Regions from separate parts of the Gordonia sp. 852002-50395_SCH5434458 genome, predicted to be linked through region 2. Evidence: riboswitches for the same ligand, from Rfam matches in the RefSeq annotation. Region 2 holds a riboswitch; the other holds the start of a gene.
What was found. Region 2 has a riboswitch for cobalamin ahead of metE (5-methyltetrahydropteroyltriglutamate--homocysteine S-methyltransferase). Riboswitches for the same ligand answer to the same signal wherever they lie in the genome.
Positions count from the first base shown of each region.

Region 1: linked by a shared signal. The riboswitch ahead of A5785_RS06920 (FecCD family ABC transporter permease) and the one ahead of metE (5-methyltetrahydropteroyltriglutamate--homocysteine S-methyltransferase) in region 2 are both predicted to bind cobalamin.

Region 1 is NZ_LZTC01000035.1:96,302-104,119, reverse strand. It holds gene A5785_RS06940 (TIGR03617 family F420-dependent LLM class oxidoreductase) at 1-74, shown strand, start outside; gene trhA (PAQR family membrane homeostasis protein TrhA) at 112-780, shown strand; gene A5785_RS06930 (ABC transporter substrate-binding protein) at 821-1,858, opposite strand; gene A5785_RS06925 (ABC transporter ATP-binding protein) at 1,855-2,655, opposite strand; gene A5785_RS06920 (FecCD family ABC transporter permease) at 2,652-3,713, opposite strand; cobalamin riboswitch at 3,828-4,036, opposite strand; gene A5785_RS06915 (alkaline phosphatase D family protein) at 4,152-5,804, shown strand; gene A5785_RS06910 (ClpP family protease) at 5,900-6,517, shown strand; gene A5785_RS06905 (ClpP family protease) at 6,514-7,116, shown strand; gene A5785_RS06900 (helix-turn-helix domain-containing protein) at 7,188-7,604, opposite strand; gene A5785_RS06895 (3-deoxy-7-phosphoheptulonate synthase) at 7,694-7,818, opposite strand, start outside.
Region 2 is NZ_LZTC01000035.1:293,062-300,879, reverse strand. It holds partial or broken gene A5785_RS07795 (solute carrier family 23 protein) at 1-295, shown strand, start outside; gene uraD (2-oxo-4-hydroxy-4-carboxy-5-ureidoimidazoline decarboxylase) at 305-826, shown strand; gene uraH (hydroxyisourate hydrolase) at 836-1,162, shown strand; gene A5785_RS07780 (SDR family oxidoreductase) at 1,190-2,053, opposite strand; cobalamin riboswitch at 2,219-2,409, shown strand; gene metE (5-methyltetrahydropteroyltriglutamate--homocysteine S-methyltransferase) at 2,552-4,876, shown strand; gene A5785_RS07770 (nucleoside/nucleotide kinase family protein) at 4,985-5,617, shown strand; gene A5785_RS07765 (dihydrodipicolinate synthase family protein) at 5,640-6,533, opposite strand; gene A5785_RS07760 (aldolase) at 6,566-7,354, opposite strand; gene A5785_RS07755 (APC family permease) at 7,351-7,818, opposite strand, start outside.

The DNA.
Region 1 (7,818 bases), 200 kb from region 2:
ACGAGGTGTGCATCTATCAGCCGACACCTATCGACGTCGACCAGCTCGCGGCGATCATCGCCACACTCGGCTGACAGCGTTCTCACCCAAAGTTACGGTACCGTAGCTTACGTGAACTCAGCCCTGGTGACCGCTGTCGCCGACAGACCTCGCCTCCGCGGCGTCATTCATCAGTGGTCGGCCTACGTCGCAGTGGTCGCAGGCATCGCCCTTGTCGTCGGCGCAGGCTGGCTACGTGGACCGGGAGCCGCGGTGGCCTGTGCCGTCTACGCGGCAACCGTCGTGGGACTGTTCGCGACCTCGGCGTCGTATCACCGGATCGCGTGGAAATCGCTGAGCGCTCAGATACACATGAAGCGTGCCGACCACTCGATGATCTTCGTGTTCATCGCGGGTACCTACACGCCGTTCTGTGTGATGGGTCTGCCGAGTCCGATGCGGTGGTGGGTGCTCGGCATCGTCTGGGTCGGCGCGGTCGCCGGTGTCGCACTGAAGATCGCGTGGCCTGGCGCGCCCCGCTGGCTCGGAGTCACGCTCTACATCCTGCTCGGGTGGGTCATCATCGTCGTCGCCCCGACGCTCGTCGCACATGTCGGTTGGCTCGTACTGATCCTGCTCGCAGTAGGCGGTGTCTTCTACAGCGTCGGCGGGGTGCTCTACGCACTGCGCTGGCCCAATCCCTGGCCGACGACGTTCGGCCATCACGAGGTGTTCCACGTCTGCACAGCCATCGCCGCGCTACTGCACTACATCGCGGTCTGGCTGGTCGTCGCAGCCTGAGCGCACCTCACCTCCGAGCCGCCGTCTGAAGACGGCCTACTCAGAGCCCCTGCGATCGCAAGTATTCGGCAAGGGCCGTGATGGTCTGCGGGTTGCGCGGACCCTCGACGAGCGCCGCATACGGAAACGAGATGTAGCGGCGCTCTCGCACTGCGGTTGTCTGCGCCATCAACGGTTGCGACTCGAGTTGTCGGATCTTGGCCTCGACGGTGTTCTGCGGCCCCGCCCCGTAATCGACGATGACGATGACCTGCGGATCGCGCTGCGCAGCCGCCTTCCATGATGCCGACGTCCAGGAGTCGTCGATATCGCCGAAGATGTTGCGTCCACCGGCTTCGGCGATGATCTGATCCGGTGCCGCATTCCGACCCGAGGTGAATGGCGTCGGATCGGCGCTGTCGAAGAGGAAGACCCGCGCCGCTGTGGACGCGGCAGGCGCCCCCACACGCGCAGCCTCGACCTGCTTGCGATAGCCGGCGGTCAGCGTCGCGGCCCGACCACTCACGCCGAAGATCTGCCCCAGATTCGAGAGGTCCGCGTACAACGCATCGAGGGGTCGTACGACGCCGCGCCTGGTGGTGCCTGCCTGGCGACAGGCTTCGGTCAGCTGGTATGGCACGGCACCGGTCGAACGCACCCAGTCGGGGGTGACGCCGGTCGATTCCTTGAACCCGTAGTTCCAGCCCGCAAAGACGAAGTCGGGCCGCGCGGCGGCGATGATCTCCCGGGAGAACGCCGTGCCCAGTGACCGCGTCTTCTCGAAATCCGCTCGCCACGGGGATGATTCGATATCGCGCTCTTTGCCCTCGTATGTGGTGTAGCCGGCCATCCGGTCGCCCAATCCGAGGGCGAACATGAGCTCTGTGATCCCGGTGTCGTTCGTCACCGCACGATCGGGTACACCGCTCACCGTAAGCGGTGCACCACAATTGGTTACCGTGACCTGCTCTCCCGACGATTCGGGAGTCGACGACTCGACGTCGGCGCCGCAACCGGAGACCACGGTCATCGCGGCAAGCGCAGACACGACGAGTGCGCGCGGTCTGCTGAGTGTTGTCCAGGTCGTAGGCGCTGTCATGAGTGCTCTTCCTCGGAGATGGCTTGTGGGACTTGGTCGTCGAAGATGATCTGCGGAACGCCTGTGCGGGGGTGGGCGACGACGTACGCACCAACGCCGTACCACTCGGCGATGTTCGTCGCGGTGAGGAGTTTGTCCGGTGGCCCGATGCACGCGATCGTCCCGTCGAGCACAACAGCGAGCGTGCTGCAGTACTGTGCCGCCATATTGAGGTCGTGCAGCGCCGCAATGACGGTGACCCCGCGTCCGCGCGCCGCACCGAGGATGTCGAACTGGTGGCGGATATCAAGGTGATTGGTCGGCTCATCGAGGATCAGCGCGTTGGGCTCCTGCGCGAATGCGCGTGCGATGAGTACGCGTTGCGCCTCTCCGCCGGAGAGCGTGGTGAACACACGATCCGCGAACATCTCGACGCCGGCCGTGGACATCGCCGCCGCGCACACCTGGCGGTCGCGGGCACGAGCCGCCACACCCAGTTCGCGGTGCGGTAGCCGTCCCGTCGCGACAACCTCTGCCGCAGTGAAATCGAAGTCGAGCGAGGCTGATTGGGTGAGCGCGGCGACTCGTCGTGCGTTCTCCCGCATACTCACCGCACGCACGTCGTGGCCGTCGACTCGGACACTGCCACCCGACGGTGCCAACGCGCGGTACACGCATCGAAGCAGGGTCGATTTGCCGCTGCCGTTCGGTCCGATCACCCCGAGGAACTCTCCGGAGTCGACCGTGAACGATGCGTCGCGAACGATGACGGTGCCATCGATCTCGACCGTGACCGCGTCGTACTCGACAGCACTCATGAGTCGATCCGGGTACGTCGACGTTGCATCAGCCCGAGGAACACCGGCACACCCACGGCCGCCGTGATCGCACCGAGCGGGATCTCCTGCGGTGGAACGACAATTCGAGCCATCAGATCGGCGACCACAAGGAACAGTGCACCCAGCACGGGGGCGACGAGAATGATCTTGCGGTGATCCGCACCGACAACCATGCGGGTCACGTGCGGCACGATGAGACCGACGAATCCGATTGCGCCGCAGACAGAGACGATGAACCCGGTCATCAGCGCGGCGATGACGAAGAGCTCGAGCCGAAACCGTGACGCCCGTATGCCGAGCGACGCAGCGACCTCGTCGCCCATCGCCAGCGCATTGAGTTGTCGTGCTCTCGCTGCGACCACACCTATCCCGATGACCACCACCACCGCGACCAGCGCGACCGAATGCCATGTTGCCGCAGCAAGACTGCCGAGCAGCCAGAACATGACGCTCCGTGCGGCATCACCCACCGGACGCAAAAAGATGAGCACGGTGGTCAGAGCCGAGAACCCGTATCCCAGAGCGGTTCCCGTCAACACGAGCCGCAGTGGTGTGAGACCTCCGCCACGCTGTGCAATGCCGAAGACGAGCAACGTCGCCACCAGTGCGCCGAGGAATGCCGCGGTCGGCAACGCATACAGGCCGAGACCCGAGAAGACCCCGAACAGCACGACGGCGGTGGCTCCGACCGACGCACCCGACGAGATCCCGAGCACATAGGGATCCGCCAGCGGATTGCGCACCATCGCCTGCACGATCACGCCGACCACCGCCAAACCGGCACCCACCAGCGCTCCCGTCAGCACCCGTGGCACACGCGAGTCGACGACGATCCAGTACGACGCGGCGTCGACCGACGAGACCGGTCCCCCGGTGATTGCTGCCCACACCATCCGCAGCGATACGGACCAGCCGATCCCCACGGTTCCGTATGCGACGCCGCACGCCGCGGCCACGATGAGCGCCACACTGCAGCCGATGGCCACGGAGACGGGTCGCGCCCAGGTATCCCGAGGGTTCGCACTGCGCGTCGACATGCCCGCCCTCCTGATCAGCCCGGAGCGGGTACAGCAGATGTCGCCACGCGGGGTCGACGAAGACCACGCGAGTTCAACACCGACCATGTCCCGCGAAGTCGATGGGGCCGCCTATGCCCGGCGGCCACGTCGGCAGGTCTTCGGACTTCGGACACGGCACGTGATGTGCCACCTATCGACGATCGCTTCCCGAGCCGCAGGCCCAGTGCTGTTGAACGCCTTCGTTTCCGTTACCGCTGCGGGGCAGCTCTGGATTCTCACCAGATTCCCTCTTGGCTCTCACCGACGATCTCGGCTGGAGAACCGACGCCGCTGCAGTGTAACAACGGTCTCGAATCGGACATATGGCGCATGCGGTTTCACGAACTTCACCATCCCATCACCGCGAGGCCGACGGCGGGTAGGACGACGTCCATCCTCTCTTGGTCGGGTGGCGGCATGCCGAACATCTCACCTCGACCGTCACTGGCCGACCTCCGGATCGATCGGGACAAGACCCTGCACGCCGGCACCACCCGCCGACGCTTTCTCACCTGGGCGGGCGTCGCTGCCGGTATCGCAACGGTCCCAGCGCTGTTCACGACCGACGCGGCGTCGGCTCCCCCGCCACGCCGTGGCAGTGACCTGTTCACGCTCGGTGTGGCATCAGGCGATCCGCTTCCAGACGGCGTGGTCCTGTGGACACGGCTGGCCGCCGATCCGCTCGCCCGCGGCGGAGCAATGGGTCTGCTTCCGGTACCGGTCGAGTGGGAGATCGCCACCGACCACGGCATGAGGCATGTCGTCGCGCGCGGCGTCGAAGTGGCGACACCGGAGAACGGACACAGCGTGCACGCCGACGTACGCGGCCTACGGCCCGCGGCGGACTACTTCTACCGATTCCGTGTGGGCGGTTCCCTGTCGGCGATCGGGCGCACGCGTACCGCTCCGTCGCACGGAAGTCGGCTGAGTGCATTGACTTTCGCATTCGCCTCGTGTCAATCGTGGGCTGACGGGCACTACCCCGCGTACGCCGATATGGCGGCGCACGCACCCGACGTCGTCTTCCATCTCGGCGACTACATCTATGAAAAGCCGATCCCGGTCGACGGCGGCCGACGAAAGACCGCCGCAACACCGGTGTCGGCGCACCGGGAGTGCGCGACGCTCGACGATTATCGCGATCGATATGCGCTCTACAAACTCGACCCCCATCTGCAGGCCGCGCACCGGGCGAGTCCGTTCATCACGATCTTCGACGACCACGAGGTCGACAACAACTGGGCCGCACGGGTTCCCGAGGACAATCAACCCATCCCCGAATTCCTCGCCCGGCGCGCCCAGGCGATGCGAGCGTGGTGGGAGAACACACCGGTGCGTGTCGCGCAGCGGCCTCGCCCCACGCCGACAGCCGACCTCTACGACCTGCGCGCCTACCGTCGGTTCAGCTATGGCGACCTCGTCGAGTTCAGCGTCCTCGACACCAGGACCTTCCGCAGCGATCAGGCCAACGGCGACAACGACACCGCGCATAATGCCGCGACCGCAGACCCCCGGCGCACCATCACCGGTGCCGCACAGGAGAAGTGGCTGCTCGACGGATTGGCCGCCAGCCGTGCCCGCTGGAACGTTCTCGCGCATCAGACCACCATCGCCGACCTCGCCCGCCGAAAGAACGGCGAGCGGGCGGTCAGTATGGACGGGTGGAGCGGCTACGAAGCCTCTCGCGCAAGGATTCTCGACGGCGCGCGTGAGCGCGGCGTGCACAACCTCGTCTCGATCGTCGGCGACATCCACCGCAACGTGGTCTCCGAGTTGCGCTCCACGTATTCGCGACCGTCCCCGACCGTCGGCGTCGAACTCGCGGGCACCTCGATCGCGTCTGGCGCAGACGGCGAGGACAGCGACGCCAGCGACAAACAACTCAAGGCAGCCTCACCCCACATCCGCTTCGGCAACGCTCAGCGCGGGTACGTTCTCAACAGACTGTCGGCCGACCGCTGGGAAGCGGACTATCGGGTGAGCGATTCGATTGCCGCGCCGGATGTTTCGCTGCACCGCCGGGCGCAGATCACCATCCCGTCCGGTCGGCCCGACATCGACGTGCTCTGACCCGGCTGCTCTGCTCTGCTCTGCTCAGTGCGGAATCGTGCCGCTCTGAGCGGAACCGACGTGACCGATATCCGTCGGTCACCGACGATCGGTGCATGACCGATGAACAACGACCACTGCCACTACGCAAGCGCACCGCGGAAAGCCTTTTCGGGCAACGCATCCTGACTCTCGACTCCGCACTCGACGACGAGATCGGCACGCAATTGTGCTCGCAACTCGTCATGCTCTCCGACGACGATCCCGTCGCCGACATCGCGCTCTGGATCAACTCTCCGGGCGGTTCGGTACCCGCGATGCTCGCGATCACCGACATCATGCGCTTGATTCCCAACGACGTGATCACCGTGAACCTCGGAATGGCCTACAGTGCAGGACAATTCCTGCTGTGCAGCGGCACCCGGGGCAAGCGGTTCATCACGCCGCATGCCAAAGTCCTGCTGCACCAGGGATCGGCGGGCATCGGCGGCTACGCACCCGACATCGAACTGCAGGCCGACGACCTGCGACACGTCCGCGACACCGTACTCACGATCATCGCTGAGCAGACCGGACACACCCGCGAAAAGATCTTCGACGACTCGCTACGCGATCACGTCTTCACCGCCTCCGAGTCGGTCGACTACGGATTCGTCGACCACATCGTCACCGACATCGCACAGATACGACCGTTATCCCCTGCCGCAACGGGTTTCGAGGTGAGTCACGCATGAGCACATACACCATTCCCAACGTCATCACCCGTACTCCGCAGGGCGAGCGCGTCATGGATGTCTACAGTCGGCTGCTCGACGACCGAATCCTCTACCTCGGAACCGAACTCGACGACGGCGTCGCCAATGCGCTCATCGCGCAGATCCTGCATCTCGACTCCGAGAACCCCGACATCCCCATCGAGCTGTACATCAACTCTCCGGGCGCGTCGGTGACCGCAACCTTCGCACTCTACGACACCATGCAGTACTGCCATGCGCCGATCGCCACCACCTGTGTGGGACAAGCACTCTCGTCGACGGCACTACTGCTGGCCGCGGGCTCGCCGGGCCAGAGGTCGGTACTCCCCCACGCCAGGGTCCTGCTCCACCAGCCGTCGGGTCAGGGCCGCGGCACGATCCCGGATCTGATCCTCGCCGCCGAGGAGATCCTGCGCATCCGTGAGGAAATAGAACAGGCACTGAGTCGGCACACCGGGCGCGACATCGAGACGCTGCGTCACGACACCGACCGTGACCGCGTGCTGCGGGCAGATGAGATCGTCGAGTACGGACTCGCCGATCAGGTCATCGACACCAGGGCCACAGCGGCCCGGTGATCGTCAGGCGCACGCTCGACGCGAGGGAGCGCCCAGTCGACGGTATTGAACGCTCGCTCGGCTGACGTCGGTCACGCCGCCAGCGCAACCGGGCCACGCATACGCGAGAGCGGCATGATCGGTTGCATTGCAGCAGGGGTCGAACCGGCGGGGATCGAACGCAGCGTGACCGGGACGCGGGACGCGCCCGGCCTGCGTGCGGCGCCGAGAGCACTCTCGACGCGGGCGAGTTCGGCGGCGGCCTCGCGGGCCAGGTCGAGCAGGCTCAGCTCAACAGCTCCCGCGACGGCCGCAAGCAATTCCGACGATGCGTCCTTGCGTCCGCGTTCGATCTCCGACAGGTACTGACTCGAGACGCCCGCGCGACGCGCGGTCTCGACGAGTCGCTCGCCGCGCTCGTGGCGGCGGCGACGCAGCACACGCCCGGTGACCTCACGCCAGAGCGGCTCGGGCGCCGGCTGCGTATGCGAGTCGTTCCTCGATGCCATGCAACCGAGCGTAGGTCACCACTGCTGCGGGCAGCCGTCCCTTCTGCTCTGGGCAGAACGGCGACAACAGCAGAACGCGACCCTGCCTGTCAGCTGCGCGCGAGGTCGGCGAGGACGCGTGCGCTCGACTCCCAGTCCATGCACTTGTCGGTGACCGACTTGCCGTACACGAGCGGCTGGGCGTCGGGCGACTGCGCACCGGCCTCGAGGAAGC
Region 2 (7,818 bases):
CGATCACAAGGGGCTGTCGCATCTGGAGGAGACCGAGCACGAGAACGTCGTCGAGCTCGCGAAGGCGTACAAGGAGCACTTCGGGTTCCCGCTCGTCATCGACGCACAGGAGGCCGAGCGTTACGACCGCGTGCTGCGCAACGGCTGGGCTCGGATGGACAACTCCGAGACCTCGGAGAAGTCGTTCGCGCTCATCGAGATCGCGAAGATCGCCAACCACCGGTTCGACGATCTGGTGGCCGACGCCAACCCGCTGACGTCGGCTCGATTCAGCCGGCAGCCAGAGCTCTCGTAGGCTGACCGCGTGCGACGAGTCGATTGGCGAGGTCTGCCCAGTTTCAACGAGCTGTCCGAGCGACAAGCGATCGGCACCCTTTATGAGTGCTGTAGCTCGTCGATCTGGGCGTTGCGCGTCGCCAAGGCGCGCCCGTTCGTCGACGACGACGCGCTGTTGGAGTACGCCGATCTGATACTCGCCGAACTGACCGAATCCGACCTCGACGAGGCGCTGTCCGGGCACCCCCGCATCGGCGACCGCCCCGACAACGCCTCGTCGAGCAGGGAACAGTCCGGGGTCGCAGGCGCCGACCCCGAGGTGCTCGCCGAGCTCAAGCAGCTCAACAAGGAGTACGACGAGAAGTTCGGACACGTCTACCTCGTGTTCGCCAACGGACGCCCCGCGGAGGAGCTACTCGCAATCCTCAAGGAGCGCATACGCAACGACGCGCCGACCGAACGGCGCGTCCTGCGCATGGAGCTCGCGAAGATCAATCGCAGTCGGCTGCAACGGATGTTGACGCCTGCTATCGAATTCGTCGACGACTAGGCTGACCTCATGACCGGTCTGTCCACCCATGTCCTCGACGCCGTCACCGGTGCGCCGGCCGTCGGCATGTCCATCGCGCTGCGCGACGTCGACGGCGAACAACTGGCATCCGGCACCACCGACAGCGACGGCCGCATCTCACAGGTCAACGTCGACCCGCTCGCCCCGGGCACCTACCACCTCGTGTTCGCGACGGCGGATTGGTTCGGCGCCAACGGAATTGTCGGCTTCTACCCGCAGATCGACATCTGCTTCACCGTCGACGACCCGAACCGGCACTATCACGTACCGGTGCTGCTGAGCCCGTACTCGTATTCGACATATCGCGGGAGCTGAGGCCGCGCGCTCGGATGCTCGGGCGGCTCACGCGTCTCCGCTGACCGGAGTGTAGGGCGAGATGTCGTAGGCGGTCTGGACCAGGTCGGGACGCTTGCCGTCGTTGAGCGTGCGGTCCCACAACGCCGACACCTGCGACTTGATGTCGTCAACCGTGTGGGCGGGCAGCACGTGTCGGTAGTCGGTGTCGGTACCGGTGAGCACGTCGAGGGTGACCTCGATGACTTCTTCCGGGTCGAACTGCTCATGCGGAAACGAGAGCTTCTCATAGTCGAAGAGTCGAGTCGACGGATCGTCTTCCCACGACTTCCATGCCTCGAACATCGTGTCGTTGAAGCCGGTCAGGAATGGTCCGGGGTTGATCGTCGCCACCGTGATTCCGTACTCGCTGAGCTCTTGATCGAGCGCGTCGGCGAACGGCTCGACGGCGTGCTTCGACCCGGCGTAGGCGCCGGTGAACGGATCGACGGTGAGGCCCGCGACCGAGGACATGAACACGATCTTGCCGCCACCCTTGGCCACCATGGCCTTCGCGATCGGCTGGGTCAGCAGGATCGGCCCGAAGACGTTGACCTCGAACTGCCTCCTGATGTTCGCGGCGGGAATGTCCACCGACGACCCGCCCTCGGAGATGCCCGCGTTGTTCAGCAGGACGTCGACGTCCCACTGTGCGGCCTTGTCCCGATCTCCTTCGTCGGTGACGTCGAGCTTCTCCACGCGGAGGTCGACGCCGCGTTCCTTCGCCTCGGCGCGCAGGACGTTGACCTGCGCGATGATCTCGACGCCTGCGATGACGTCGTGGCCTCGCTCGGCGAGGCGCAGTGCGACCTCCTTACCGAAGCCGCTGCCTGCACCGGTGATGAGATACGTCGTGTTCGTTTGTTCAGTCACCTATCTGGTTCGGAACCGTTGGGTTCGCGGATTCATGGCGATGGTCGTCTACTAGGTCACAACGGTCAGGATGACGACGAAACGGCTGCGCTATGCTGCAACGGCAGCTGGTTCGCCCGCCGGGAATTGTGATGGAGCCCCTCCGTCCCGCGCGCGGCGTCGAATCCGACCACCGTCACCGGGGGTCGGATGAGAGGGAATCCGGTGAGAATCCGGAACTGTCCCGCAGCGGTATGTCGGAACGACCGCCGTCACCACGCACTGGGCGAAAGCCCGGGAAGCGACGGCCACTAGGAATCTCGCCTCATGTGAGCCCGCCGACGAGTCCGAAGACCTGCCTCCTGTACCGGTCGCGCCGCGACCGGTGGCTCGCCGCCTCGTGGACCGGGCGCAGGTCGATCAGCGTGTCGTGGTGTCTTCTGCACACCACCCGGGGCTCGTCGACTCTCCCTGCATGGCGGTGAACCGTCCACGTCGAATGCAGGAGTTCACGAACTCATGTCCATCAATTCAGCACACACCACCGTCGCCGAGATGGCGTCGAACTCGGTTGGCAAGCCGTTCACCGCCACCGTGCCCGGCACGCCGCGGATCGGCCCGCGCCGCGAACTCAAGCGGGCAATCGAAGGCTACTGGGCGGGCAGCGTCAGCGCTGCCGAGCTCGACCAGATCGCAGCCGGACTGCGACGCGACACCGTCGAACAGTTGGCCGCAGTCGGTTTCGACTCGATACCGGTCAACACCTTCTCCTACTACGACCAGATACTCGACACCGCAGTCCTTCTCGGTGCACTCCCCCAGCGGTTCGACGACATCGCAGATCCGCTCGACCGATACTTCACCGCGGCACGTGGCACCGCGGACATCGCTCCGCTGGAGATGACCAAGTGGTTCGACACCAACTACCACTATCTGGTCCCCGAGATCGGCGCCGACACCACGTTCGGATTGCGCCCCGAGAAGGTTCTCGGCGAGATCGCCGAAGCACACGCACACGGCGTCGAAGCCCGACCGGTCATCATCGGACCGATCACCTTCCTGGCACTCGCCAAGGCCAGCGACGATTCTCCGTCGCCACTGACGAGGATCGACGACCTACTCGGGGTGTATGAGCAGTTGCTCGCGCAACTCGCCAAGGCCGGAGTCGCGTGGGTCCAGATCGACGAGCCCGTGCTGGTCACCGATTACGCCGAAGACCTTCCCGCACTGGCCAATTCGGTGTACTCGAGGCTCGGTGCCGTCACCGACCGCCCGGCGCTCTTCGTCAACACCTACTTCGGTGACCCCGGCGCGTCTCTCGCTGCCCTGGCACGCACGCCCGTCGACGCCATCGGTATCGACCTCGTCGAGGGCTCGGTCGACTCGGTCGTCGTGGTCCCAGAACTCGCCGACAAGCTTCTCGTCGCAGGTGTCGTCGACGGTCGCAACATCTGGCGCACCGATCTCGACAAGGCGCTCGCAACCCTCGGCACCCTGTTGGGATCGGCACGCGCGCTTACTGTTTCGACGTCGTGCTCGACGCTGCACGTGCCCTACACACTCGATGCCGAGGACGAACTCGACGACAACCTACGAGGATGGCTGTCATTCGCCGCGCAGAAGTACGACGAGGTCGGGGTGCTCGCCCGCGCACTGCGCAACGGTCGTGAGTCGGAGCGGGAGGCCTTCGAGGCATCCGCCGCGGCGCTGGCCACGCGTGCAAGTGATCCGCGTGTCCACGTCCCGGCGGTGCGTGCTCGCCTGGCGGCGGTCACCGACACCGACATCACACGGATGCCCGCGGCGGAGCGCATCGCCGCACAGAACTCGCAGCTCGACCTTCCTCCGCTGCCGACCACCACGATCGGCTCCTACCCGCAGACCTCGGCGATCCGTCTCGCCCGTGCCGCGCTGCGTTCGGGTGAGATCGACGAGGCCGAGTACCAGCGGCGGATGCGTGCCGAGATCGCCGATGTGGTTGCGCTGCAAGAGAAAATCGGACTCGACGTACTCGTGCACGGGGAGCCCGAGCGCAACGACATGGTCCAGTACTTCGCCGAACAGCTCGACGGCTTCTTCGCCACGGCCAACGGGTGGGTCCAGTCGTACGGAACCCGGTGCGTGCGGCCGCCGATCCTGTACGGCGACGTCGTGCGCGCGCATCCGATGACCGTCGACTGGATCACCTACGCGCAGTCGCTGACGAACAAACCGGTGAAGGGAATGCTGACCGGTCCGGTCACGATCCTCGCGTGGTCGTTCGTCCGTGACGACCAGCCGCTCGCGGAGTCAGCCAATCAGATCGCATTGGCCATCCGCGACGAGACCGTCGATCTCGAGGAGGCCGGGATCACCATCATCCAGGTCGATGAGCCGGCCCTGCGCGAGCTACTTCCGCTACGTGATGCCGACAAGCAGCGCTACCTCGACTGGGCGGTGCGCGCGTTCCGGCTCTCCACCTCGGGTGTCGCCGACTCGTCGCAGATCCACACCCACCTATGCTACTCGGAGTTCGGCGAGGTCATCGGTGCGATCGCCGACCTCGACGCCGACGTCACGTCGATCGAGGCCGCCCGCTCCGCGATGGAGATCCTCGACGACCTCAACGCCGTCGGGTTCTCGAACGGCGTTGGACCCGGCGTCTACGACATCCACTCGCCACGGGTACCGGGCACTGCGGAGATCGAACGGTCACTGCGCGCAGCGTTGAAGGTGGTTGGCCCGCAACGACTCTGGGTCAACCCCGACTGTGGACTCAAGACCCGCACACCGGGCGAGGTGATCGCGTCGCTGAGCAACCTCGTCGCCGCCGCGACGACCGTGCGTGCCGACGTCGAACGCTGACGTCGGGGATTGACGTCGAGGAATGACGTAGAGCGCTGACGACCAGGGAATCGGCGGGATGACTCCATCTCGTCGATTCCCCGTCGATTGTCTCGTATCGTTTCAGTCATGATCATCGAGGCGCTGGTCGCAGAGATCATCGACCTCGCGGACACCCGCTCCCGAGTGGTCGTCGGATTCACCGGGCCACCGGGGGCGGGCAAGACGACGGTCGCACGTCGGGCGACTCTCGAGCTCGCCGACCGCCTCGGCGACGCACACATCGGATATCTCCCGATGGATGGTTTCCATCTCGCGACACCGATGCTGCACCTCCTCCGCCGCACCGAACGACGTGGGGCGCAAGACACCTTCGACGTCGACGGATTCGTCGCGACACTCCGCAGGGCCGCCACGCCGGACACCGAGGTCTACGCACCCGACTTCGACCACAACCTCGGCGAGCCGATCGCCGCGTCGGCACTGATCCCCGCAACGACGAAAATCGTTGTCGTCGAAGGCAACTACCTCGCATTCGACGGCGCGTGGGCGCCCGTTCGTCGACTCATCGACCGCATGTGGTTCGTCGACCTCCCCGACGCAATCCGACATGAACGTCTCCTGGCCAGACACGTCGCCACCGGCCGGAGCGTCGAGGATGCGCTCGAGTGGATCAGGAACGTCGACGACCCGAACGCCGCCCAGATCAGGGCGACCCGGGCATACTCCGACGCCGCGCTGGACGCCACCACCATCGACTGACCGCCGAGGCTCGGTTTCGACGTCAGCTGCACCTGCCGTGGCCGAGGATGGCCGACAGCTCCGCAGCACCCTGCGCATCGAGGGGCAGGAGCGGAGGCCGTGGCACCCCCGCGTCGACGCCCAGGAGCCGCAGTCCCGCCTTGACCGTGGTCGGCAATCCCCCGGCCACGATGAACCGCAGGAGCGGAGCGAGATCGTCGTAGATCTTCGCCGCCAGTTCATGATTCCCGTCAGCCACGGCTGCGTAGAGATCGAGGCACTCCTGGGCTCGCAGATGTGGGGCGGCGGTGCACCAGCCGGTGGCTCCCGATTCGAGGGCGTCGAGAACCAAAGGGTTGCTGCCGTTGTAGAAGGGCAGGTCACTCCCGGTGAGTTCCTTGATCCGAAGCATCCGGGAGAGGTCACCGGTCGATTCCTTGACCATCGTGACATTGTCGATGTCGGTGAACATCGACACGAGCAGTTCCGGGGACATATCGACGCCGCTCGTCGCGGGATTGTTGTAGGCCATGATCGGCAGATCGATCGCGGCCCCGATACTCGAATAGTGCCGGACTATTTCCCGATCGCTGAGCTTCCAGTACGAAATGGGCAGGACCATGACGGCGTCGGCGCCCGCCTGCTGTGCGTACTCTGCTCGTCGAATCGCGTTGGCGGTGGTCAGTTCCGAGGCTCCGACGATCACCGGAACACGTTGTGCGACTGCACGGGTCACGGTGTCGACGACCGTGTCGTACTCCGCGTCCGAGAGATAGGCCGCCTCACCGGTACTGCCGAGTGGCGCGATAGCGTGAACTCCCGCGGCAACGAGCGACTCCACCAGCGATGCAAGTGTCGCGGTGTCGACGTCGCCGTCGGCGGTAAAAGGCGTGACGGGATAGGCGATGATGCCGTGAATTCTTGGGCTGTCAGACATGTGTGATCGGGCTCCTCGGAAATTGGTGTGGTTCAGGATTCGGAAAGGACATCGCGGTGCGCCGCGAGTGTTCGGCGCGCGTAGTAGGAAAAGTTCGCTCGACTTCGCGCAGGCGTGAGCGTCCAGTCGTGGGCTTCACGAGCCAAACGTTCGGGAAGTGGCGCGATCGAACCCGCAGCCATCGCAGCGAGCTGCAGCTTTGCGCCACGCTCGATCAGCATCGCCAGCGAACACGCTTCTTCGACGCTGGCGCCCGCGATCACGTGTCCGTGATGGGCCAACAGCACCGCCTTCTTGTCGCCGAGGGCAGCGGTGATGATCTCCCCCTCCTCATTGCCGACGGGCACTCCGGGCCAGTCGGGCAGAAAGGCACAGTCGTCATAGAGCGGCGCGATGTCCATCTGCGAGACCACCAGCGGCACCTCGAGCATCGACAGCGCAGCCACGTGAAAGGGATGCGTGTGTACGACGCAGGCGACGTCAGGACGCGCACGGTAGATCCATGAGTGAAATCTGTTGGCAGGATTAGCCATTCCGGAGCCGGAGAGCACCTCCAGGTCTTCATCGACGAGAAGGAGGTTGTCCTCGGTGATCTCGTCGAACCCAAGACCCAACTGCTGCGTGTAGAACGTGTGCGGTTCCTCGGCCCGCGCCGTGATCTGCCCCGCAAGTCCCGAGTCATGACCGGCGTCGAACAGGGCGCGACACGTGATCGCCACCTTTTGTCGTGTCGTCAGTGACGATTCGGCGAAATTTCGCGCTATCTCTCGCGATGCGCGGGTCATGAGTTCTGACTTCGACTCACCGAACGTCGTGCTCATACCTGACCACCTTTCATCGACGTCGAGCTCGCCTGCGGCGCGTCCGACGTATCCGCCGCGACTTCGATGTCTGCGGTGTGGCCAATGTCGACACTTCGCTCGAGGTCGGCTTCGATCTCACTGAGCACGTGCCGATTCCGAAGGCTCACCAGTCCCATCCAGACGAGTCCGACAACGATGTAGGCCGCGAACACGTAGGGAAAGTAGCGCACCGGCGCCGGTGGCACCGGGTAGAAGCTCCCGATCGTCGGCACGAGAAGACAGACCACCGCGGCGACGCAGATCGCAATGTTCTTGGGCCGCAACTCGCCACGGGCACGAAGGTAGGCTGGCGCCGCGACCGACACCATGAAGTAGACAAGCAGGAACCCGAAGGCTGCCAACGTGCCTGCGTCACCAAAGATGGTCAGGGGATCGTTGAAGATCAGCAGGACGGCGACGACAGCGAAGATGATCGCCGCGTA